Regions from separate parts of the Streptomyces sp. NPDC005648 genome, predicted to be linked through region 2. Evidence: riboswitches for the same ligand, from Rfam matches in the RefSeq annotation. Region 2 holds a riboswitch; each other region holds the start of a gene.
The links. A riboswitch is a leader RNA that binds a small molecule or an ion and turns the genes downstream of it on or off. The one in region 2 is predicted to bind cyclic di-AMP.
Positions count from the first base shown of each region.

Region 1: it holds a riboswitch for cyclic di-AMP, as region 2 does, so the genes downstream of both, ABZT17_RS16060 (LysM peptidoglycan-binding domain-containing M23 family metallopeptidase) here and ABZT17_RS01995 (NlpC/P60 family protein) in region 2, are expected to answer to the same signal.
Region 3: it holds a riboswitch for cyclic di-AMP, as region 2 does, so the genes downstream of both, ABZT17_RS03380 (transglycosylase family protein) here and ABZT17_RS01995 (NlpC/P60 family protein) in region 2, are expected to answer to the same signal.

Region 1 is NZ_JBEXCS010000023.1:26,093-33,463, reverse strand. Features, by position in the region: gene ABZT17_RS16075 (acetate--CoA ligase family protein) at 1-858, shown strand, start outside; gene ABZT17_RS16070 (TetR family transcriptional regulator C-terminal domain-containing protein) at 901-1,521, shown strand; gene ABZT17_RS16065 (SGNH/GDSL hydrolase family protein) at 1,606-2,391, opposite strand; gene ABZT17_RS16060 (LysM peptidoglycan-binding domain-containing M23 family metallopeptidase) at 2,686-3,612, opposite strand; cyclic di-AMP (ydaO/yuaA leader) riboswitch at 3,617-3,783, opposite strand; gene ABZT17_RS16055 (alpha-galactosidase) at 4,101-6,170, opposite strand; gene ABZT17_RS16050 (tyrosine-protein phosphatase) at 6,340-7,137, shown strand; gene ABZT17_RS16045 (DUF6126 family protein) at 7,169-7,294, opposite strand; gene ABZT17_RS16040 (XRE family transcriptional regulator) at 7,291-7,371, opposite strand, start outside.
Region 2 is NZ_JBEXCS010000002.1:135,042-142,412, forward strand. Features, by position in the region: gene ABZT17_RS01980 (NlpC/P60 family protein) at 1-1,037, opposite strand, end outside; gene ABZT17_RS01985 (hypothetical protein) at 1,505-1,858, shown strand; gene ABZT17_RS01990 (tellurite resistance/C4-dicarboxylate transporter family protein) at 1,836-2,837, opposite strand; gene ABZT17_RS01995 (NlpC/P60 family protein) at 3,066-4,226, opposite strand; cyclic di-AMP (ydaO/yuaA leader) riboswitch at 4,235-4,406, opposite strand; gene pcrA (DNA helicase PcrA) at 4,637-7,123, shown strand; gene ABZT17_RS02005 (M23 family metallopeptidase) at 7,222-7,371, opposite strand, start outside.
Region 3 is NZ_JBEXCS010000004.1:17,216-24,586, forward strand. Features, by position in the region: gene ABZT17_RS03365 (DUF501 domain-containing protein) at 1-334, opposite strand, end outside; gene ABZT17_RS03370 (septum formation initiator family protein) at 359-835, opposite strand; gene eno (phosphopyruvate hydratase) at 950-2,245, opposite strand; gene ABZT17_RS03380 (transglycosylase family protein) at 2,543-3,226, opposite strand; cyclic di-AMP (ydaO/yuaA leader) riboswitch at 3,230-3,451, opposite strand; gene ABZT17_RS03385 (transglycosylase family protein) at 3,594-4,628, opposite strand; gene ABZT17_RS03390 (cytochrome P450) at 4,806-6,083, opposite strand; gene ABZT17_RS03395 (hypothetical protein) at 6,080-7,371, opposite strand, start outside.

The DNA.
Region 1 (7,371 bases), on a different contig from region 2:
GCGTCCGGCCGCCGTCTGCTCGTGCACACCATGGCGCGCGACACCCCGGCCCTGGCCGTCCTGCGCGAGCGCGGCATCCCGGTCTACGAACGCGTCGAGCAGGCCGCCACGGCACTCACCGGCGCCACCCGGGTCACCACCGCCACCCCGCACCTGCCCCCGCCGGCGCCGGCGGTGGCGTACCGCCTCGACGACGCCCGCCACGAGACCGTCCGCGCCCTTCTCACCGCCCATGGACTGGCCTTTCCCGCCGCCGAGTTCGTGACGGACGTCCACGAAGCCGTCGAGTCCGCGTACCGCGTCGGTCATCCCGTCGCGCTCAAGGCGATGGGCCTCGCCCACAAGACCGAGGCCGGTGGAGTGGAGCTGGACATCGCCGACGAGGCGGCGCTCCGTACCGCCTTCCACCGCATGCGGGCCTCGACCGGCGCCGGGCGCTACGCCGTCGAGGCCATGGCGGCACCGCCGTACGCCCATGAACTGATCGTCGGCGTGCGCCAGGATCCGGCCTTCGGCCCCGTCGCCCTGCTCGGCTTCGGCGGTGTCACGGCCGAACTCCTCGCCGACACCGCCCTCGCCCTGGCCCCGCTCACCCACGCACGCGCGCGTGCCCTGCTGCTCGGCCTGCGCCACGCCGCCCTGCTGACCGGCTGGCGGGGTGCCCCGCCCGTCCATCTGGACGCCGCCGCGGCCGCGGTGTGCGCCGTCACCCGAGCCGCCGCCGCACATCCGGAGCTGGCCGAACTGGAGGTCAATCCCCTGCTCGTCCACCCAGGAGGCGCGCTCGCGCTCGACGCGCACGCCGTCCCGCGAGCCCCCGAGGGCGACCGCACCCCCTGGGAACCGGTCAGGAGGTGATCTCAACCGGCGCCGTCAGCGGTGACGGAATAAGGTGACCGCGTGGCGAGAGTGCGGTTGAGTGTGGCGGAGCGGCGCGAGGAGTTGCTGCGGGCCGCCATCGAGCAGATCGAGGCGCGGGGCGTGGCAGCGGTGAGGATCGCCGACGTGGCCTCGGTGCTCGGCGTGAGCAACGCGCTGGTGCTGTACCACTTCTCGACGAAGGAGAAGCTGGTCGCCGCCGCCTTCACCTATGCGGCCGAGGACGACCTCGCCCATCTGCGCAAGCTGCTCGGCCGCCGTACGACGGCGCTGCGGCGACTGCGGTCGGCCGTGCGCTGGTACGCGCCGACGGGTCAGGCCAAGGGCTGGCGGCTGTGGATCGAGGGCTGGGCGGCGGCGCTGCGCGAGCCCGCGCTGCGGGAGGTCACCCGCGACCTCGACCGGCAGTGGAAGGCGGCACTCGCCGAGGTGATCGCGGAGGGCGTGGCCGCCGGCGAGTTCCGCTGCCCGGACCCGGGCGGCACGGCATTGCGCCTGACGGCCCTGCTGGACGGACTGGCCGTACAGCTGACGTCGTACGCCGGCGCGGTGTCGCGGACGCGGGCCCAGGACTGGGTGGACGAGGCGCTGGCGCGGGAACTGGGGCTGGAGCGGGAGGCGTTGACCGCCTCGGGGAGCTGAGGACGCTCGCCAACGCTCCGGCACCGCGGGCCGCGCCACCCGGAGGTGGGCACGGCCCGCGCGCCCGGAGTCGGACGGCTTCGCTCAGGCCACCGAAGCGATCCGCGTCCTGATGTCCTCGGGGGACAACGCGCCCTTCGCCGTGACATGGTCGCCGGACGACTCGCCGCGCAGTCGCCGTCCGATCCACGGCACCAGGTACTCCCGTGCCCAGTGCACGTCGTCGCGCCGCACCTCGAGCGTGCCGCGCGGCGGGAGCGGGGGCCAGGGCTGGTCCGGGTCGGCCGGGACCTGCAGACCGAGGACCTGACCGGCGCGCAGCGCCACGCGCGTGTGCCCCTCGGGTGAGAGATGGAGCCGGTCGCCGTCCCAGGCCCGCCGGTCCTGGATGGTCTTGAGGGACCACAAATCGAGCACGGGACAGCCGTACCGGTCGGCGACGGCCCGTACATGTCCGTTGTAGGTGGCGATCTTTCCACGCAGGTGCTTGAGCACGGGCACGCCACGGGTGTCGAATCCGGTCGTCACCATCACGGTCCCGGCGACCTCGGTGAGCCGGGCGATCGCCCGCTCGAAGCGCTCGGCGACCTCGTCGGGATCGGTGCCGGGCCGGATGATGTCGTTGCCGCCCGCGCAGAAGGAGATGAGGTCCGGCGCCAGTTCGACGGCCTGGGAGACCTGGTCCTCCACGATCTGGTCGAGCAGCTTGCCGCGCACGGCGAGGTTCGTGTAGGTGAAATCGCCTTCGGGGCGTCGGTCGGCCAGCAGGACCGCGAAGCGGTCCGCCCAGCCCACGAACGCCCCGTCGGGGCCGGGGTCGCCGACGCCCTCGGTGAAGCTGTCCCCCACCGCAACGTACGACCCGATCACTGATGTGCTGTCACTCTTCGAATCGTCTGCCACAGCGGTCATGATTCACCTTCCAATGTGACCTACGCGACCGTAGGAAAGGGTTGACGGTCGGTGAGATAAGCCACGCCTAAAGTGTTGACCAAACCTGGAATAACCTTCTGATCAGCGCTGTTGAGGCGGCAACGCCCGGACCCTGAAGTTCTGGGCTCCGAACGCTCTGCGGGTCGTCGTGAAGGAACACCGAAGGCCGGACCCGGGGATCGGGGTCCGGCCTTCGGCGGCGTGCCAGGCGTGAGGATGCCGGTCGGGGGGTCAGCCGACGGCGACGCCCTTGGAGCGGAGGTAGGCGACCGGGTCCACGTCGGAGCCGTAGTCCGGCGTGGTGCGGATCTCGAAGTGCAGGTGCGGGCCGGTCACATTGCCGGTCGCGCCGGAGAGGCCGAGCTGCTGGCCCGCGGCCACGGTCTGGCCGACCGAGACGGAGATCTGGGACATGTGGCCGTACTGGGCGTAGTAGCCGTCGGCGAGCCTGACGACGACCTGGTTGCCGTAGGCGCCGCCCCAGCCCGCGGTGACGACCGTGCCCGCGCCCACGGACTTGATGGAGGTGCCGGTCGGGACGACGAAGTCGACGCCGGTGTGGTAGCCGCTGGACCACATGCTGCCGGCCACGTGGTAGCCGGTGCCGATCGTGCCGCCGGAGACCGGGAGCTGGAAGCCGGTGGAGGCGCTGGTGGTCTCGGCGCTCCGGGTGGTGGCCTGGTGCGAGGCCGAGCTCTCCCGCGTAGCCGCGCTCTTCTCGGACGAGCCTCGCGAGCGGGACGACTCGGTGGTGCTCGACGCGGCCTTCCTGCCGAGGGTGAGCTTCAGACCCGGGTGGATCAGCGACGGGTTGTCGCCGACGGCCTCGCGGTTGTCCTCGTAGAGCCTGTGCCAGCCACCGCTGACGTTCTGCTCCTCGGCGATCTTCGAGAGGTAGTCACCGGCCCGCACCGAATAGGTGCGTACGCCCGCGGAGTTCGCGGCGCTCTTCTTTTCGGGCGCCTTCTTCGCCGTATTCGGAAGAACCTGCACGGCCTTTTCCGAAACCGACTGGGAAGCCGACTGGGCGGTGGCCGCATGGGCACCGGTGGCCCCCATCAGTGGGAGGGTGAGAGCGGCGCCACCGGTTCCGGCGACGGCGATGGAGCGGGTGAGGCGCTGGGACTTCGGGCGGCGGTGCTTACCCTTCGCGGGCATGGCGAATTCCTCTCCGGCGCCTGCGAGGTGAGCTGTCGGGTGCGGGCTGGAGATGCCCGGCCACGCGCTGGGCGCGGCTTTACCCCTAGCCGTTCCGGAGACCGGAACAGGCGTTTGTACCTGTGGGTCCCCCGCTCCTGCCGTTCACGGGTGAGTTGGTGCGGATACCGGTCGGCGGCAGGATTGGGCGTCCGTCCGGATTGGTGTGGAACGTAAGCGACGAAGACGCGAAGGAACAAGCGGCGGTTCCCCGCGAATGCGTTTCTCTTGATCCGCCGCGAAAAATAACCGTCACTCTCCGTGAATTGCGGGACCGCCCCGTCCCGCAACCGTCCATGAAAAGCGCCCTAATTACGTGAACATGACGGGGTACGCACGGTCACGAATATGACGCTCCTCACGTGACGCTGCTCCAGCTTCCTTCACTCCGGAGCGAGTTGGAATGAAGCCCAACCAAGGCGACCAAGGTGCCAATTCGGACAGAAGACTCAGATGCGACGCAGCCGGAAAACTGCCGCATCGAGGTCGCCGCGCAGGCCGGTAGCCAGTCCGTGATGCAGCAATACGGCACCTCGGTGCACTTCGCCCGTTTCGAGGCATTCGTACGACGCTTCGGAGTCGAGGGCGCGCAGCCGCAGCGCCGGTACCGGCTCGCCGTAGCCCTGCGCCTGGAGCCAGGCGAGGACGACCGTCTCGTCCCCGCGCGTGTACTGCACCGCGCTGAGCCCGCCCGTGGGCGGCCGCAGCCGGTGGAGGTCGCCGTGCTGGACGAGGGGCCGGATCTCCTTGTAGAGGGCCACCCAGTCGCCCGCCTCGGCGAGCTCCTCCTCCGTCCACTCGGTGAGGTCCCCCCCGACCCCGAGCACCCCGGCCATGGCGCTCACGAACCGGAAGCGCAGTGAGCTGACCCGGCCGTTGAGCTGCGTGTTCGGACTGTCGGTGACCCAGGCGGCCATCACGCGCGCGGGGTGGATCTGGCTGAAGCCGTGCTGGATGGCGAGCCGGTCCAGCGGGTCGGTGTTGTCGGAGGTCCACACCTGGTCGGTACGGCTGAGGACCCCGAGGTCGATGCGTCCGCCGCCACCCGAGCAGGACTCGAAGGCGACGCCCGGGTGGGCCGCCCGCAGCCGGTCCAGCAGGGCGTACAGGCCGCGGACGTGGTCGACCCAGAGGCGCTGGGGGTAGGCGTCGCCGGGCCAACCGGCGTCGGTGAAGCAGCGGTTGAAGTCCCACTTGACATAGTCGATCGGGGCGCTGGTGAGGAGCGTGTCGAGCTGCTCCCAGAGGTACTCCCGGACGTCCTCACGGGCCAGGTTGAGAACGAGCTGATTGCGGAACTCCGTCCGCTTTCGTCCCGGTTGGTACTGGACCCAGTCGGGGTGGGCGCGGTACAGGTCGCTGTCCGGGTTGACCATCTCCGGCTCGACCCAGATGCCGAACTGCATGCCGAGGCCGTGCACATAGTCGGCGAGCGGCCCCAGCCCCTTCGGGAAGCGGTCCGGGTTGGGCGTCCAGTCGCCGAGTCCGGCGCGGTCGCTCACCCGCTTGCCGAACCAGCCGTCGTCCACGACGAACAGTTCGACGCCGATCGCCGCGGCCCGCCGGGCGAGCGCCCCCTGCTGCTCCTCGGAGATGTCGAACTCGGTGGCCTCCCAGGAGTTGAACAGCACCGGACGGTCCTTGTCGGCGTCCGGGACGACATACGCCCGCTGGTAGGCGTGCCAGGCCCGGCTCGCCGCGCCGAAGCCGCCGTCGCTCCACAGGCCGGCGAAGACGGGAGTGGTGTACGACTCCCCCGTCTCCAGGCGCAGCAGCCCCGAGTCGTCATAGCCGGCGCCGCCGGTGATCTGCACGCGCGCGTCCGGGAGTTGCGCCACCGCGATCCGCCAGGAACCGGACCAGCCGAGCGCAGCGCCGTAGACCTCGCCGTGCTCCTCGGTGGCGTCGGTGTCCAGGGCGACCCAGGGCAGGTGCTGGTGACCGGTGTGGCCGCGCCGGCTGCCGATGGTCTTCTCGCCATAGGTGAGCGGGGACCGGGTGAGCAGGGACTCGGCGGCCCAGCGGCCGTGCAGCTGGGACAGGCGCCAGCCCTCGCGGTCGGGGAGGGTCCAGGTGGCCGCGTCGGCGCGCAGGAGTTCCAGGGCGGCGCCCTCGTTGGCGAGGGTCACCCACCGCTCCACCACGTCGTCTCGCATCCGGTAGTGCAGCGTCACGGCCAGCCCGCCGTCACGGAAGCGCAGCCTCAGGTCGTCGCCGTCGCTCTCGTACGCCTCGAAGCGCCACTCGGTGCCGCGCCGCTCCTCGGTGCGCACCGACAGGGCGGGGCGCACGAAGCGGGGGCCGCCCTCGACGGGGTACTCCTCACGGCCGTCGAGCTGGGACTCGAAGGGCCGGTAGACGGGCAGCGGGCGTACGGCCAGGGCCTCGGCGTCGGCGAGTGCGATCCGCGGGCCCCAGTGCAGATGCAGCAGCTCGTCGTCCTCGGTGAGGTGGACGGCGTAGCTGCTGGCCGGCCCGGACAGGACCCAGGTACGACCGTGGTCGGAGATCTCCAGCATCAAGCCCTCACACTTCCGAACAGTGGTGATCAATCTCCAACATCATCGACGGCGGCGGGGTGCCTCTGCAACGCCTGTGGACAACTCATTGCCTCAGGAATCCATGTGTATCGTCGACAGAAGTGCCCGTCGTCGAGCCGAGCCGGCGGGGCGAGCGGGAGGAGCCCTCGTGACGCAGCAGGTCCCGTCGACCGAACCGGAGCTGTCCGGAGTCCGCAACTTCCGTGATGTGGGCGGGCTGCCGACGGTGGACGGCCGGCGGGTGCGGCACGGCGTCCTGTTCCGCAGCGGTCACCTCGCGCACGCGACCGAGGAGGACGCCGGCTTCCTCGCCTCCCTGGGGCTGCACACGATCTTCGACTTCCGCAACACGGCCGACCACAAGCTGGAGGGGCCGGACGTCGAGCTGCCGGGCGTCCGCAATGTGAACCTGCCGCTGTCCGACCCGGCCGACGGCGCCGAGTTCTGGAAGATGGTCCGGGACGGCGAGATCGACCAGCTGCGCGGAATCCTCGGCGACGGCAAGGCGGCCGGCCGCATGATCGCCTCCTACCGCAAGATCATCAGGGAGCGCACCGAAGAGCACGCGCGCGTGCTGGGCGCGCTCGCCGAGGACAGCGTGCCCGTCCTGATGCACTGCGCGGCCGGCAAGGACCGCGCGGGACTGTCCATAGCCGTGACCCTGCTCGCCCTCGGTGTCGAGCGCGAGGCGATCGTCGCCGACTACCTGGAGTCCAACGCGAAGCACCGCCGCTACCGGATCCGCCGCAGCAGCTCCTCCGCCGCGGGCTACTCCCCCGAGGTCATGGAGTTGCTCAACCCCCTCTTCGAGGCGCGCGCCGAGTATCTGGAGGCGGCCTTCGCGGCCATCGAGGAGACATGGGGCGGTGTGGACTCCTATCTGGAGCAGGGGCTGGGTGTCACACCGCAGGTGCGGGCGCGACTGCGGGAGCGGCTCCTCGACTGACGGCGCGGGCCGCCTCGCCCGCGGCCCCGGGCTACTTCGCGCCCAGCGCGAACAGCAGGTAGATGAAGGCCGCGAAGAGGTGGCCCACGGCGATGTAGATGATCAGGCGCACCCACAGGGCGCGCGGGAACTTCTCTTCCATGTTGCTGTTGCTCATGGCATGTCTCCGGTGAGGGGGCCCAGGCACAGGGTGGCCGTGGGGCTCTGCAGCAGGGTGTGTACGAAGAGCAGCTC
Region 2 (7,371 bases):
TCGATCGGCGCGATCCGCACCGGGGCCGACGGGTTCGGGGCGTGGATCATCTGACCGTTGCCGATGTAGATGCCGACATGGCTGATGCCGGAGTAGAAGAACACCAGGTCGCCCGGGAGTAGTTCGGAGCGCGAGACCCGGTGGCCGGCGTCGATCTGCGCGTACGTCGTGCGCGGCAGGGAGATGCCGGCGGAGTGGTACGCGGCCTGGACGAGGCCCGAGCAGTCGAAGGCGCTCGGGCCGGTGGCGCCCCACACATAGGGGCTGCCGAGCTTGGAGTAGGCGTAGGAGACGGCCGCGGCGGCACGGGAATCGGGCGCCGCGGCCGTGGCCGGGCCGGGGGCTTCCAGTCCGACCCGCCCGTCGGAGCCGGAGCGTGAGGCGCGGCCGGTGCCCGAGCCGTCCACCCCGAGCCGTCCGCGCTCCTCGGGGGACAGCTGGGACAGCAACTGCCGTGCCGCGGCCAGCTTTCCGGTGATCGTCTTCTTCTCCCGCTCCAACTCCGCCTGGCGGGCCTTCAGCGCGGCGAGCTCGATGCGCGCGGCGCCGCGCAACTGCTCGATGGCGCGCAGCTGTTGGCGTACGTCCGCGACCGCCGCCGCCTGCCGGGTGCCGATCCGGTCGACGAACTCGGCGCTGTCCAGGTACTTCTCGGGGTCGCTGGAGAGAACGAGCTGCAGCGCCGGGTCGAGGCCGCCGCCGCGGTACTGCGCGGCGGCCGTCGAACCCAGCGCGTCCCGCGCCGAGTTGAGCGCGTCCGTCTTGCGCGCCGCCTCGTCGCGGAGGGTCGACAGCCGGCGCTCGGCGGCGTCGGCCTTCTCCTTCGCGCCGTCGTACTTCTCGGTGGCGACCTCCGCCTCCTGGTACAGCTTGTCCACCCGTGCCTTGACCTGAGCCGGGGTGAGGTTCGGCTCGGCCTGTCCGGTCCCGTCGAAGGCCGTGGCGGTCGCGGCGCCCGCCAGGGCGATCGTGAAGGCGGTACGGGCGGTGCTGCCCCCGAGTGCTGTTCGCCGACCAGGCTTGCGGTGCGCTGCCACGTGGACTGCACGTCCTTTCGTACGACCGCCCCGTGCGAGGCGGCTTACGCGTCCGGCGGCGGCCCGCACAGGGGGAGCGGGCCACCGCCGGACCTTCTCGGCGGTGGTGGCCGACTGCCGCCCCTGGCCCGGGCGGCGGTGGGGAGCCGGTCACCTGGTGGAGGACGCTAAACCTGGCTGTGTCGGCTTGGTAACGCCATGTACGGAAGTGCCGCGAGCAGACCGCCGGGTGACCGTATACGACCGTGATCCAGGCTCCGGGCCGTCGGGTTCGCGTGGTGCGCTGACCGAAGTGACGGTTTCGGGGCGCGTGGGGGTGATGGACTGCTATGGGCCGCATATATGCAAGAACCGTGTGCCGTGCGGAGTTCCTCCGGGAACCGTGCTTCCGGGAGCGGTGCTTCCGGGAGCGGTTGGCGTGGGCCGGTGTCGGAGGCACCAGAGGCCTCTGTCTAAGCTCCGGCCTCATGGACGTACTCATCCATCTCTTCGTCGGCCTGCACATCGTCGGCATCGCCGCGCTCCTCGGCGGCTTCCTCACGCAGATGAAGGCGATGGGCCAGGGCACGGCCCGTTTCGTCCCCGGGATGCTGCATGGGGCGCTGACCATGCTGGTCACCGGCGCGATCCTGGTCGGCCTCAACCAGGCCGACGACCATCACGTCAACAACATCAAGATCGGCCTCAAGCTGGCCCTGCTGATCGTGATCCTCGGACTGGTCTATGTGAAGCGGGACGAGGAGAGCGTGGACAAGAGCATGTTCGGGGTGGTCGGCGCGCTCACCACGGCGAACATCTTCATCGCTGTGCTGTGGACCTGAGGTTCGCCCTGGCCGCTGCCACGGCCCCCGCGGCCACCGCCAGCCACGCCGCCACCGCGATCCACAGCAGCACCTGACCCGGCCCCTTCAGCCCCGGGATGCCGAGGGCGGCGGCGACGGACAGCATTGCCGCCGCGGTCATCCCCATCGGGAACACGGTGGCCCAGCGGCGGACGTCGTAGCCGAGCCGTGGCCGTACCGCCTCGGCGGCCAGCAGGACGGCGTACCAGGTCAGGTCCAGCACCACGAGCGCGACGGTCACGGTCCGCAGTACGGCGCGGTCGTCGCCGCTCCACAGGTACAGCCGGGCGCTGTCCGCGGCCACCAGCTTCGACCCCGCGAGCGCCGAGATCGCGAGCGCGCCGCCGGCCACCCAGTGGTCCCCGGCGCCTTCGACGACCTGGCGCGGGTCGAACCTGGCCAGCGCGAAGCCGTAGAGAACGAGACCGAGCCAGAACAGTACGAGCGCGGTGTGCGCGAGCCATGCCGCCGCCTCTGCCGCGGCGAGTGCGGCCCCGAGCACGACAAGCCCCTGTGTGGCCACACAACACAGGAACACCGCTCCCGACATGCGCCGCTGCCAGTGCCGTACGACGCCCACGAGCAGCACCGGCCACAGCGCGGCCGCCAGCGTGAGCAGGGCCGCGGCGAGGGTGTTCCAGCCGAGCGCGGAGATACGGGTCCCGAGCACGGCGGTCGCCGCGACGGCGGTGAGCGACCCCGGTGTCATCGCCTCCTGCCGCCACCTCTCCCGCTGCCACACCCACCGCGCGACGAAGTCAGCCGCCAACCCCACCCAGGACGCGCAGGCCAATCCGAGCGCGACGCGTGACGCGACCTCGTACCCCGCCAGATTCAGTCCGACCGACACGATGCCGCTCGCCATCACGGCGGCCCCGGCCGCCGGCGGCCGCTCGGCCCACCAGTCACGTAGAGGACGGAGCGGAGAAACATGGGCGAGCTGGGAGAGGCCGGACATGCGCCGATGCTAAGGAGCGCGGGACGGGGTGGGAGGGGGGCACGCGCACGGGCGCGAAGAAATACGCGCGAGCGCAGGGGGGAAGGAGGGGCGCACGACCATGTCTGCCTGCCCCCACACTCCACGCGCGCCCGCTTGCAAGCTGCACGCGCCCGCTTGCCAGCTCCAAGCGCGCCCGACTGCGCACCCCACGCGCGCGTGCCGTACCGCTCCAGGGCGAACCGCTGCTCAGGCAGGCCGTACCACGCTGTGGATGATGGACTCGCCACCGTAGTAGATCGACTCCTCGCGGACGTACGCGCCCGGCTTCGGGGCGTGGATCATCATGCCGTTGCCGATGTAGAGGCCGACGTGGCTGATGTCGTCGTAGAAGAAGATCAGGTCGCCGGGCCGGGCGTCGGCGAGGGAGACGGTCGTGCCGGCGTTCACCTGGTCGTAGGTGGTGCGCGGGAGGGTGGCGCCGGCGGCCTTCCAGGCGGCCTGGGTGAGGCCGGAGCAGTCGTAGGAGCCGGGGCCGGCGGCGCCCCAGACGTACGGCTTGCCGATCTGCGCGCGGGCGAAGGCGAGAGCCTTGGCGGCTTCGGTGGAGTACGTGGCGCCGGAGATGCCGGAGCTGTCGGAGGCGCTCGTGTCGGACGACGAGCCGCTCTCCTGGGCCGCGGCCTCCTCGGCGCGCTGCTCGGCCGCCTGCTCCTTGGCCAGCTCCGCGGCCTTGCGGTCGGCCGCCTCCTGCTTCCGCTTCTCGATCTCGGCGAGCCGTGCCTTCTCCTCGGCGTCCAGCTTCGACAGCAGCTCGCGCGCGTCGGTGAGCTTCTTCTGCACCGCGGCCTTGGCGGTCTGCAGATCGCTCTGCGACTCGGTGAGCGTCCGCAGGCTCTCGGAGGCCTCCTCGCGCTTCGTCATCGTGGCGGACTGCTCGGCGAAGTAGTCGTCGACCTCGCTCTTCTGACGGGAGGTCAGCCGCCCCATCAGCTGCGTCTGATCGAAATAGTCCTGCGGGGAGTCGGCGAGCAGGAAGGTCGCCGTGTCCGGCGCGGCGGCACCGGTCCGGTACTGCGCGGCGGCGAGGGAACCGAGCCGCTGCCGCTGCTCGTTGAGCTTCTGGGCGCGCTTGGCGACGTCGTCGAGGAGGCTGTCGACGCGCTTGCGCTGCTTGGTCGTCTTCTCCTTCGCCGCGTTGTAGTTCTCGGTGGCCGACTCGGCCTGCCGGTAGAGGTCGTCGACCTTCTTCTCGACTTCCTCCAGGCTCGGACTGCCGTCCGCCGAGGGGGTGGCGTCGGCCGTCTGGGACAGCAGGGCCACGGAGGTGAGGGCGGCCGTGGCGAGAGCGGGGGTGCGTATGCCTGCTACGCGCGTACCCGCGGGGCGCGACTTGCGGTGCGACGCCAAAGGAGGCGACTCCTTCCATGTTCCGCCTACCGAGTCAGCTGTCGGGTTCGGGCGGGTGGTTCGGAAGGGTTGCCCTACGGCCCGTGCCCGGAAGGGCGGTTGGGCCGATTCACCCCAAGGTCGGTGTGGGTCCCCGGCTCCGGCCGCGCGGCGGCGCTCCGGACTCGGCGGAGGGCGTACGGCCCGGCGGGGTTCGCCGGTGGGGGGCGTACGGCCTGCTCAGAACGGTAGCCAACTCGTGTGGCTCATGTGAAGGTTGATGTTCGATATGCCCGATACGTTTTCGTGACCTTCGGTCAGGGCGTGCCCTTCGATCGCACGGTGTGACAGCGCTGTCGCCAAGGGTGATTCGGTGGATGTTCTCAGGGCGGCGGCGGGCTGTCAGTGGGGCGGCCTAGACTCGGAGAGCGATGAGCAGCCTCTTTGACGACAGCTTCCTGGCGGACCTCCAGGCCCCACGCGGGCGCGAGGAGGAGCCCCCGCCACCGCCCGAGGACGATCATGTGCCGGAGCCCGTTCCGGATGATCTGTTCGGCGGGAAGTTCGACGTGCCGCCGGACCGGGACGCCTACTACCGCGACGGCGCGCCCCGCCCGGTGCTCGACGCGGCCGCCCTCCTGGAGGGGCTGAACGAGAACCAGCGCGCGGCCGTCGTCCACGCGGGCAGCCCCCTGCTCATCGTGGCCGGCGCCGGCTCCGGCAAGACCCGCGTCCTCACCCACCGCATCGCCCACCTGCTCGCCGAGCGGAATGTGCACCCGGGCCAGATCCTCGCGATCACCTTCACCAACAAGGCCGCCGGCGAGATGAAGGAGCGCGTCGAGCAGCTCGTCGGCCCGCGGGCGAACGCGATGTGGGTGATGACCTTCCACAGCGCGTGCGTGCGCATCCTGCGCCGCGAGAGCAAGAAACTCGGGTTCACGTCGTCCTTCTCGATCTACGACGCCGCCGACTCCAAGCGTCTGATGGCCCTGGTCTGCCGCGACCTGGACCTCGACCCCAAGCGCTACCCCCCGAAGTCCTTCAGCGCCAAGATCAGCAACCTGAAGAACGAGCTGATCGACGAGGAGGACTTCGCGGCCCAGGCCACCGACGGCTTCGAGAAGACCCTCGCCCAGGCCTACGCCATGTACCAGTCGCGGCTGCGTGAGGCGAACGCCCTCGACTTCGACGACCTGATCATGACGACGGTCAATCTGCTGCGCGCCTTCCCGGACGTCGCCGAGCACTACCGCCGCCGTTTCCGACACGTCCTGGTCGACGAGTACCAGGACACCAACCACGCCCAGTACGCCCTCGTGCGCGAGCTGGTGGGGACTAGCGAGCACCCCGTCGACGTCCCCCCGAACGAGTACGACGTCCCGCCCGCCGAGCTCTGTGTCGTCGGTGACGCCGACCAGTCGATCTACGCCTTCCGCGGCGCGACGATCCGCAACATCCTCCAGTTCGAGGAGGACTACCCGGACGCGACGACGATCCTCCTGGAGCAGAACTACCGCTCCACCCAGACGATCCTCTCCGCCGCCAACGCGGTCATCGAGCGCAACGAGTCCCGCCGCCCCAAGAACCTCTGGACCAACGCGGGCGCGGGCGCGCGCATCACCGGCTACGTCGCCGACACCGAGCACGACGAGGCCCAGTTCGTCGCCGAGGAGATAGACCGACTGACGGACTCGGGTGACGCCAAGGCCGGCGACGTCGCCGTCTTCTACCGTACGAACGCCCAGTCCCGTGTCTTCGAAGAGGTCTTCATCCGCGTCGGCCTGCCCTACAAGGTCGTCGGCGGGGTCCGCTTCTACGAGCGCAAGGAGGTCAGGGACGTCCTGGCCTATCTGCGGGTGCTCGCCAACCCCGAGGACTCGGTGCCGCTGCGCCGCATCCTCAACGTGCCCAAGCGCGGCATCGGCGACCGCGCGGAGGCGATGATCGACGCCCTCTCCCAGCGCGAGAAGATCAGCTTCGCGCAGGCGCTGCGCCGCGTCGACGAGGCGTACGGCATGGCCGCGCGCTCCACCAACGCCGTCAAGAAGTTCAACACGCTGATGGAGGACCTCCGCACGGTCGTCGAGTCCGGCGCGGGCCCCGCGACCGTCCTGGAGGCGGTGCTCGAACGGACCGGTTACCTGGCCGAGTTGCAGGCCTCCACCGACCCGCAGGACGAGACCCGGATCGAGAACCTCCAGGAACTCGCCGCCGTCGCCCTGGAGTTCGAGCAGGAGACCGGGGAGGGTGAGCAGTCCGCCGGGCTCGCCGACTTCCTGGAGCGGGTCGCGCTCGTCGCCGACTCCGACCAGATCCCGGACGAGGAGGAGGACGGCTCCGGAGTCATCACCCTGATGACCCTGCACACCGCCAAGGGCCTCGAGTTCCCGGTGGTCTTCCTCACCGGCATGGAGGACGGCGTCTTCCCGCACATGCGTGCCCTCGGCCAGACCAAGGAGCTGGAGGAGGAGCGCAGGCTCGCGTACGTCGGCATCACGCGCGCGCGTGAGCGGCTGTATCTCACCCGGTCCTCGCTGCGCAGCGCCTGGGGCCAGCCGTCGTACAACCCGCCCTCCCGCTTCCTGGAGGAGATCCCGGCCCAGCACGTCGACTGGAAACGGACGGGCGCCACCGCCCCGGTCTCCTCCGGCCCCGCGTCGGGCGTGGCGGCCTCCCTGTCGTCCTCCCGCTCGCGTTCCTCGGCATCGGGCGCGTCGGGCTTCGCGACGAGCCGCGCCTCCGACAAGCCGGTGGTCTCGCTGGCCGTCGGCGACCGGGTCACCCACGACCAGTTCGGCCTCGGCACGGTGGTCGCGGTGAAGGGTACGGGCGGGAACGCGGAGGCGACGATCGACTTCGGCGACGCCAAGCCGAAGCGGCTGCTGCTGCGGTACGCGCCGGTGGAGAAGCTCTGACGGGATGAGCCCCCGCCGAACAGCGGGGGCTCACAAGGAAGGCCGAACAGCGCGGGGCTCACAAGGAAGTGCGGGGGCTCACAAGGAAGTTGTGGGGCTCACGTCGGGTCAAGGCCGTGGCTGCGCAGCCACGGCAGCGGGTCTATGGCCGCCCCGCCGTTCGGCCGGACCTCGAAGTGCAGGTGCGGGCCGGTCGAGTTGCCCGAGTTGCCGGAGTACGCGATCGGCGTGCCGGCCTTCACCGTCGT
Region 3 (7,371 bases), on a different contig from region 2:
CCCGGCGCCGGACGTAGTCCTCGTGCGCCGCGCGGTACGCGGCGGCCAGCTCGGGATCCGTGGCCAGCCGGTCCGTCATCTCCTTCATCACCCCGTTGGCCTCCAGCGTGCCGATGGCGGAGTTCGCCTTGGGGCACGTCAGGTAGTACAGGGTGGGAAAGGGCGTGCCGTCGGGAAGACGGGGCGCCGTCTCCACGACGTCCGGCTGCCCGCACGGGCACCGGTGGGCGATGGCGCGCAGGCCGCGCGGCGGACGCCCGAGCTGCTGCTTGAAGGCCTCGACGTCCGCGTCGGTGGGCTCGGTGCGCGGGGTGGTCGGCGGAGGCGTTTCCACTACGAACTAATCTCTCTCGTCACGTCACTGGTCGGAGGCGTCGGACTTGTCGACCCCGTCCCAGACATTGGAGTACCAGGGCCGGTCGGCGGCCCCCAGGTCGGCGCGCGACTGCTTGGCCGCGTTCGGGTCGATCACGATGTAACCGGTCTCGCCCGGCATCACATAGTGCAGCCGCTGCCGGATCTGCTGCTCGGCGTACGAGTCGTCCTGCCAGCGCGCCTTCAGGTCGCGCAGCTGCTCGACCCGCTGTTTCGCCTGCTGTTTCTGGCGCTGCAGATCGGCGATCTGGGCGCGCTGGGAGACGTACTGCCTTATGGGGTACGCAAGCGCGACGACCAGCGTGCACAGCACCAGCGCGAGCAGGGCCGCGCGGCTGGTGAGACGGGAACGGCGGGCCTGCCGCTTGGTCTGGGATCGGTAGACCCGCGCCGCGGTCTGCTCGCCGAGCAGTTTGATCCTGGTCGCGGTGGAGAAACGGTCCCGGTCCTTCACGGCCATCTCCGCTTCCCCTTTCACATGTGCGTACGTCCCCGCACACGGTACGGGACCGGTACGGGGACGTACGTACGACTGGCTAAGGCTTAACCCCTGAAGGATCAGCCCTTGCTGCGCTTAATGGTCCGCAGAGCGGAACCGCGGGAACGCGCTGCGGCCGGCGTACACCGCCGCGTCGTCGAGGATCTCCTCGATGCGCAGCAGCTGGTTGTACTTGGCGACGCGCTCGGAGCGGGCCGGGGCACCGGTCTTGATCTGGCCGCAGTTGGTGGCGACGGCGAGGTCGGCGATGGTGACGTCCTCGGTCTCGCCGGAGCGGTGGGACATCATGCACTTGAAGCCGCTGCGCTGGGCGAGCTCCACGGCGTCCAGGGTCTCGGTGAGCGAGCCGATCTGGTTCACCTTGACGAGCAGCGCGTTGGCGGCGCCGTCCTCGATACCGCGGGCCAGGCGCTCCGGGTTGGTGACGAACAGGTCGTCGCCGACGATCTGGACCTTGTCGCCCAGCTTGTCGGTGAGGACCTTCCAGCCGGCCCAGTCGTCCTCGAACAGCGGGTCCTCGATGGAGACGAGCGGGTAGGCCGCCACGAGCTCCTCGTAGTACTCCGTCATCTCGGCGGCCGAGCGGTCCTTGCCCTCGAACGTGTACTTGCCGTCCTTGTAGAACTCGGAGGCGGCGACGTCGAGCGCGAGGGCGACCTGCTCGCCGGGGAGGTAACCGGCTTCCTTGATCGCTTCGAGGATCAGGTCCAGCGCGGCGCGGTTGGATTCCAGGTTCGGGGCGAAGCCGCCCTCGTCGCCGAGGCCGGTCGACAGGCCCTTCGACTTCAGGACCTTCTTGAGGGTGTGGTAGACCTCGGTGCCCCAGCGCAGGGCCTCGGAGAAGGTCTCCGCGCCGATCGGGGCGATCATGAACTCCTGGATGTCCACGTTGGAGTCGGCGTGCGAGCCGCCGTTCAGGATGTTCATCATCGGCACCGGGAGCAGGTGCGCGTTCGGGCCGCCCAGGTAGCGGAAGAGCGGGAGGTCGCTGGCCTCGGAGGCGGCGTGGGCGACGGCGAGCGAGACGCCGAGGATGGCGTTGGCGCCGAGGGAGCCCTTGTTGTCGGTGGCGTCCAGGTCGAACATCGCCTGGTCGATCAGGCGCTGCTCGGTGGCGTCGTAGCCGACCAGCTCCGGGCCGATCTGCTCGATGACGGCGAGGACGGCCTTCTCGACACCCTTGCCCTGGTAGCGGTTGGGGTCACCGTCGCGGAGCTCGATGGCCTCGAAGGCACCGGTGGAGGCGCCGGACGGGACGGCGGCACGACCCGTGCTGCCGTCGTCGAGGCCGACCTCGACCTCGACCGTGGGGTTGCCTCGGGAGTCCAGGATTTCCCGGGCTACGACGACGTCGATGGACGGCACGAGCATCTCCTTCTTCAATGTGACGCGGCTGCGGCAGGAGCGCGGTGGCTCTGCGAGACGAGCCTAACCGCCTCCGGCCGATCGGCCACGTCGCCGACCACGCCTTGGGCAGAACCGAGAGTAAATTGTTTCCGAACGGAACAAAACGTGGGGGCAAGCGCCGGGCAAAAAGAACCCCGCTCCGGTGCGTACGGGGGAACACGCACCGGAGCGGGGAGCCCGTGGGGACGGGGGGGGAGGGCCCTCACGTGCCCCCCACAGTGGGGGACACGGCTGTCAGGGCGCTGTGGTTCAGCTGTCTGCTTACTTCAGGTGCAGCTGCTGACCCGGGTAGATCAGGTCGGCGTTCTCGACGATGTCCTTGTTCAGCTTGAACAGCTTCGCCCAGCCGCCCTTGACGTGGTGCTTCTCGGCGATGGAGCTCAGGGTGTCACCCTTGACGACCTTGTACTCGCCGTCACCCTTCTTGACCTTCTTGCCGGTCGGGGTGGTGACGGTCTTGGTCGACTTCTTGACGGTCGTGCGCTCGGAGGAGCGGGAGGCGGTCTGCTCGCCGGAGGAGCGGGTGCCGGTGTTCGAGGAGCTGCCGCTGGAGGCGCTCGCGCCGTTGTAGGCGGCGCTGGACAGGCCCGTGCCGCAGACCGGCCAGGCGCCCTTGCCCTGGGAGGCGAGGACCTTCTCGGCGACGGCGATCTGCTGCGCCTTGCTGGCCTGGTTGGCCTGCGAGGCGTAGGCGGTGCCGCCGTACGCGGCCCAGGTGGAGGCGGAGAACTGCAGGCCGCCGTAGTAACCGTTGCCGGTGTTGATGGACCAGTTGCCGCCCGACTCGCACTGGGCGACCGCGTCCCACTCCGAGGCGGTGGCGGCGGAGGCGTTGCCGGCCGCCATCAGCGGGGCGGCTATGGCGACACCGGTGACACCGGCGAGCGCGGCGGCACGGGTGGCCTTGGACGGACGACGGTGCTTGCCCTTGCCGGAAAACAGCATGGTTGATCCCCTCACCGACGCCTGCGAGGTGAGCTGTCGGGTTCGGGCCGGTTGAGTTGCCCGGCCGCACGCTCGCTCTCACGAGGCGCGGCTACACCCCTAGCCGTCTCCGGCGTCAACCGCCGGGTCCGGCACTTACCTTGGGTCCCCCGCTCCTGCCCACGGCGCTGCTGTAGCGACGACTGTTCCCGTACGGCCGCTGGCAGGATTCGGCGTTGCGGCTGTCGGGGCTCGTGTTGCCGAGCGGTGACGACCGTAGACAGGGAATCCGGGGAATTTCAAAGACGATCAGGGCTTCTGAGACTCATCCCACACTTTCACCAATCCGGACATTCGGTGCGAAGTGTGACGTGAACTCCCGTCACTTTTACCCCTGTTCGGCAGGGAGTCGCAGGGTCTGACCGGCGGAGATGTGGTTGGGGTCGGTGCCGATGGCCTGCTGGTTGGCGGTATAGAGGGCGCGCCACCCGCCGTCCAGGCCAAGGGAGTCGGCGATGGAGGCGAGAGTGTCGCCGGCGTGGACGGTATACGCGTCGGACGCGGCCTTCCCGGTCGAGCCCTCGTCGGCGGCGGCACCGCGGTGCTTGCCGGTGCCACTGCCTGTGCCGACGGCGTCCGTGACGGCGCCCGCGGCCGAGTCGATGGCTCCGGTGTCGACGAGGCTCCAAGAGCCCACGGCCTGCTCGGAATTGTCCGAGTCGTCACCCTTGGACCCATCTGCGGGCGAACTTTCGGCTCCCCGAGACGCGCCCGCCGCGGACTCGGTGGGCGAGGCGGAGGCGCCCGTTTTGGCATTGTTGCTTGCGGAATCGGACGAAGTGTCGGGAGAGGCGGAGGGCGAGGCACTGGACGACGCACCCGAGGAGCCGTCGGCCGAGCTGCCCGACGAGTTGGACAAACCAGTCGAGTCCAAAATTCCGGACGAATCAGATGAACCCGACGAGTTCGACGAACCGGACGAACCTGATGAACTCGATGAACTCGATGAACCGTCCGCGACGCCCGTGTCGACGTCGGCGGCACCCGAGTCCTTGGTCAGCCCGGAGGTCAGTCCACAGGTGTGGAAGGCGCCGACACCCTCGGCGTCGAGCAGCTTCTCGGCGACGGCTATCTGCTGGTTGCGGCTGGCCAGGTCGGCGCTCGGGGCGTAGTCGAGGCCGCCGTACTTCTGCCAGTCGTCCTGGGTCAGCTTGAGACCGCCGTAGAAACCGTTCCCGCTGTTCTCGCTCCAGGAGCCGCCGGTCTCGCACTGCGCCACCTTGTCCCAGGTGGTCCCGTCGGCCGCGCTGGCGCCACTCGCGGCGAACAGCGGGATGGCGATGGCGGAGCCCGTCACTCCGGCCGCGACGAGCAGTGCCGGAGCCTGGCGGGGGCGACGGTGACGACCGTTCCCGGAGAGCATGCGGGGGCCTTTCACGAGACAGCAGTGACCGCGGCGCGTGAAGCTTGGGCCAAACATCGGCGCCGCCATGGTCCGTGAACGTAGCGGCTGTCGATCACCCGTCACAAGTTAATGCCGCGCAGATCACGTGAAGATCACAGACTTGAGCGGGTGTCACGTTTGTCCCACCGGACACATTCAGCCAACTGGGGTGAACTCGACCGGAAGCGTGCGCAGTCCGCGCATAATGAGCCCACCGCGCCATCTCAACTCGGCCGGATCGACGGCGAGTCGCAGATCGGGAAGCCGGGTGAGAAGGGTGGCGAGCGCGGTCTGCCCCTCAAGTCGGGCCAGCGGGGCGCCCAGACAGTAGTGAATGCCGTGGCCGTAACCCAGGTGCTGGTTGTCGCGGCGGGAGAGGTCGAGGGTGTCCGGCTCGGCGAAGCGGTCCGGATCCCGGTCGGCGGCGGCGAGTACGACGAGCACCGGGTCGCCGGTCGCGATGTCCTGCCCGCCGATGGTGAGCGGCTCGGTGGCGAACCGCCAAGTGGCAAGTTCCACCGGCCCGTCGTACCGCAGGAGCTCCTCCACTCCCGTCTCCAGCAGGCCGCGTTCGCCGGCCGCGAGGGAGGACTGGAGGCGGTGGCGCTGCTCGGGGTGGGTGAGGAGGGCGAAGGTGCCGTTGCCGATGAGGTTCACGGTGGTCTCGAAGCCGGCGAACAGCAGGATGAAGGCCATCGCCGCGGCCTCGTTCTCGGTGAGGTGCTCGCCGTGGTCGGAGGCGCGGATGAGGGCGGAGATGAGGTCCTCGCCGGGGGCGGGGCTGGCGGGGAGCGCCTCCCTCTTCCGGTGGATGAGTTCGGCGAGATACCCCCGCATCTTCTTGACGGACCGCGCGACCCCGCCCCTGGGCCCGCCCCCGTGACGGATCATCATGCCTGCCCAGTCCCGGAAGTCGTCCTGGTCCTCGCGGGGGACACCGAGGAGGTCGCAGATGGCGTAGATGGGGAGGGGGAAGGCGAACTCATGGATGAGATCGGCCTCGCCCTTCGCCGCGAACCCGTCGATGAGGTGGTCGGTGAGTTCCTGGACGCGGGGCGCGAACTCGGCGACGCGGCGGGGCGTGAAGGCCTTGCTGACCAGGCGGCGCAGGCGGGTGTGGTCCGGTGGGTCGATGTTGAGGAGATGCGTCATGAGCTCCGCCTTGCGCTCCCCCGGGATCCCGGTCTTGCCCTTGGCGTGCGCGGGCTCGTCGTGATGCGCCGGGTTCTTGGAGAGGCGGGGGTCAGCGAGGGCCTGCTTGGCGTCCTTGTACCGGGTGACCAGCCAGGCTTCCACTCCGCTGGGCAGCCGGCTCCGGTGCACGGGGGCGTGCTCGCGGAGGTGGGCGTAGGCGGGGTAGGGGTTGGTGGCGAACTCCCAGGTGAAGAGTTCGGGGGCGGGGGTGGGCGTGTCGGGGGTGGGGTGGCTGGTCACTCCATGACGGTATCCGGGTTCGGCTCGCGCAGATCTGAGAGGGCCCACGTCGCATAGAGGTGACCGCGATCGGCAGCCTGCCTCAGCCAGGCGCGCGCCGCCTCGTCCGGCTGCCCCGCACCCTTCAAGGACATACCCATCCGGTACGCGGCTTCGACATCGCCGCCGTCGTAGCCGCGCCGATACCATTCACGGGCCTCCGCCGTCTGTCCCTGTCGTTCCTTTTGATAGCCATAGGCGGTTGACGCCCTGGTATGTCCGGATGAAGCAAGGTCCCGCAGCAATGACTCGCCGAGGGCAGCGCTCTCCACATCACGGTCGACCAACAGGAGCGCGTAACGGTACGTCCCCTCTGGATCACCCGCGTCCCTGGCGGCCTCGAACCAGGACTCGGCCCCTGATGCGTCGTGCTGGGACCACAGCAGTCGGCCGACGGTCGCTGCGGCCGAGGCATCTCCCCATGCGTACGCTCTCAAGCACCAGCTCAGGGCTTCGGTCTCGCGCCCGGCCCAGGCCGCCAACAACTGCCCGAGACTGTGCGCGGCCGCCGCGTCCCCCCTCTCGGCCGCCCGCGTCAGCCGGCTCAGCGCCATGTCTTGGAGGATGTGGCCCAACCGAGCGCCAGCCCGGACGTCCACCTCCGCAGCCACTTCCAGGTACGGGAGCGCGGCGCGCTCCTCTCCCCGTTCCAGCAGCAGTTCCACCAGCCAAGTGATCGCCTTCTGGTCGCCCCGCTCCGCCGCCCTGCGAAACCACGCCTCCTTCTCGTCGCTCTCGGCGAACATTGCCAGTCGCAGCATCACCGCCGTGTCCCCCGCTACGATGCGCGACCGCAACGCCGCTTGCGCCGCTCTGTGGACAGCCTTGTGGTCGAGTGAGAGATCGTGCTCTGCCGCGCCGAGTAATGTCCACCACACTCCTTCCGGCACCGGCAGCAAGTCCTCGGACCGCAGGGCCTCCCCCACCAGCGCGCCGTAGGCCCGCCAGGTCCCGGGCGTGTCGCCCCGTACCAAGAGACCCGAGACTCCGAACAGCGGGGTGGCTGCCCAGGCCAGGGCGCTTTCGAAGGTCTCCTCGCTACCATCTGCATAGTTGTCGTATACGCGCTCCAGTAGCTCGGCCGGCACGGGGCCGGCGACGCCGCACCTGGCCACATCAACCGCAGCCTGTACGAGAAGTCGGCCGCCCGGGTGCTCCTGCTGCGTCCCTGCCCGCCGCCACTCGTCAAACATCAGGTGCCCGATCGCGAAGTACGCGGCGGCGCCTTCTCTACCGCTCCACATGTACG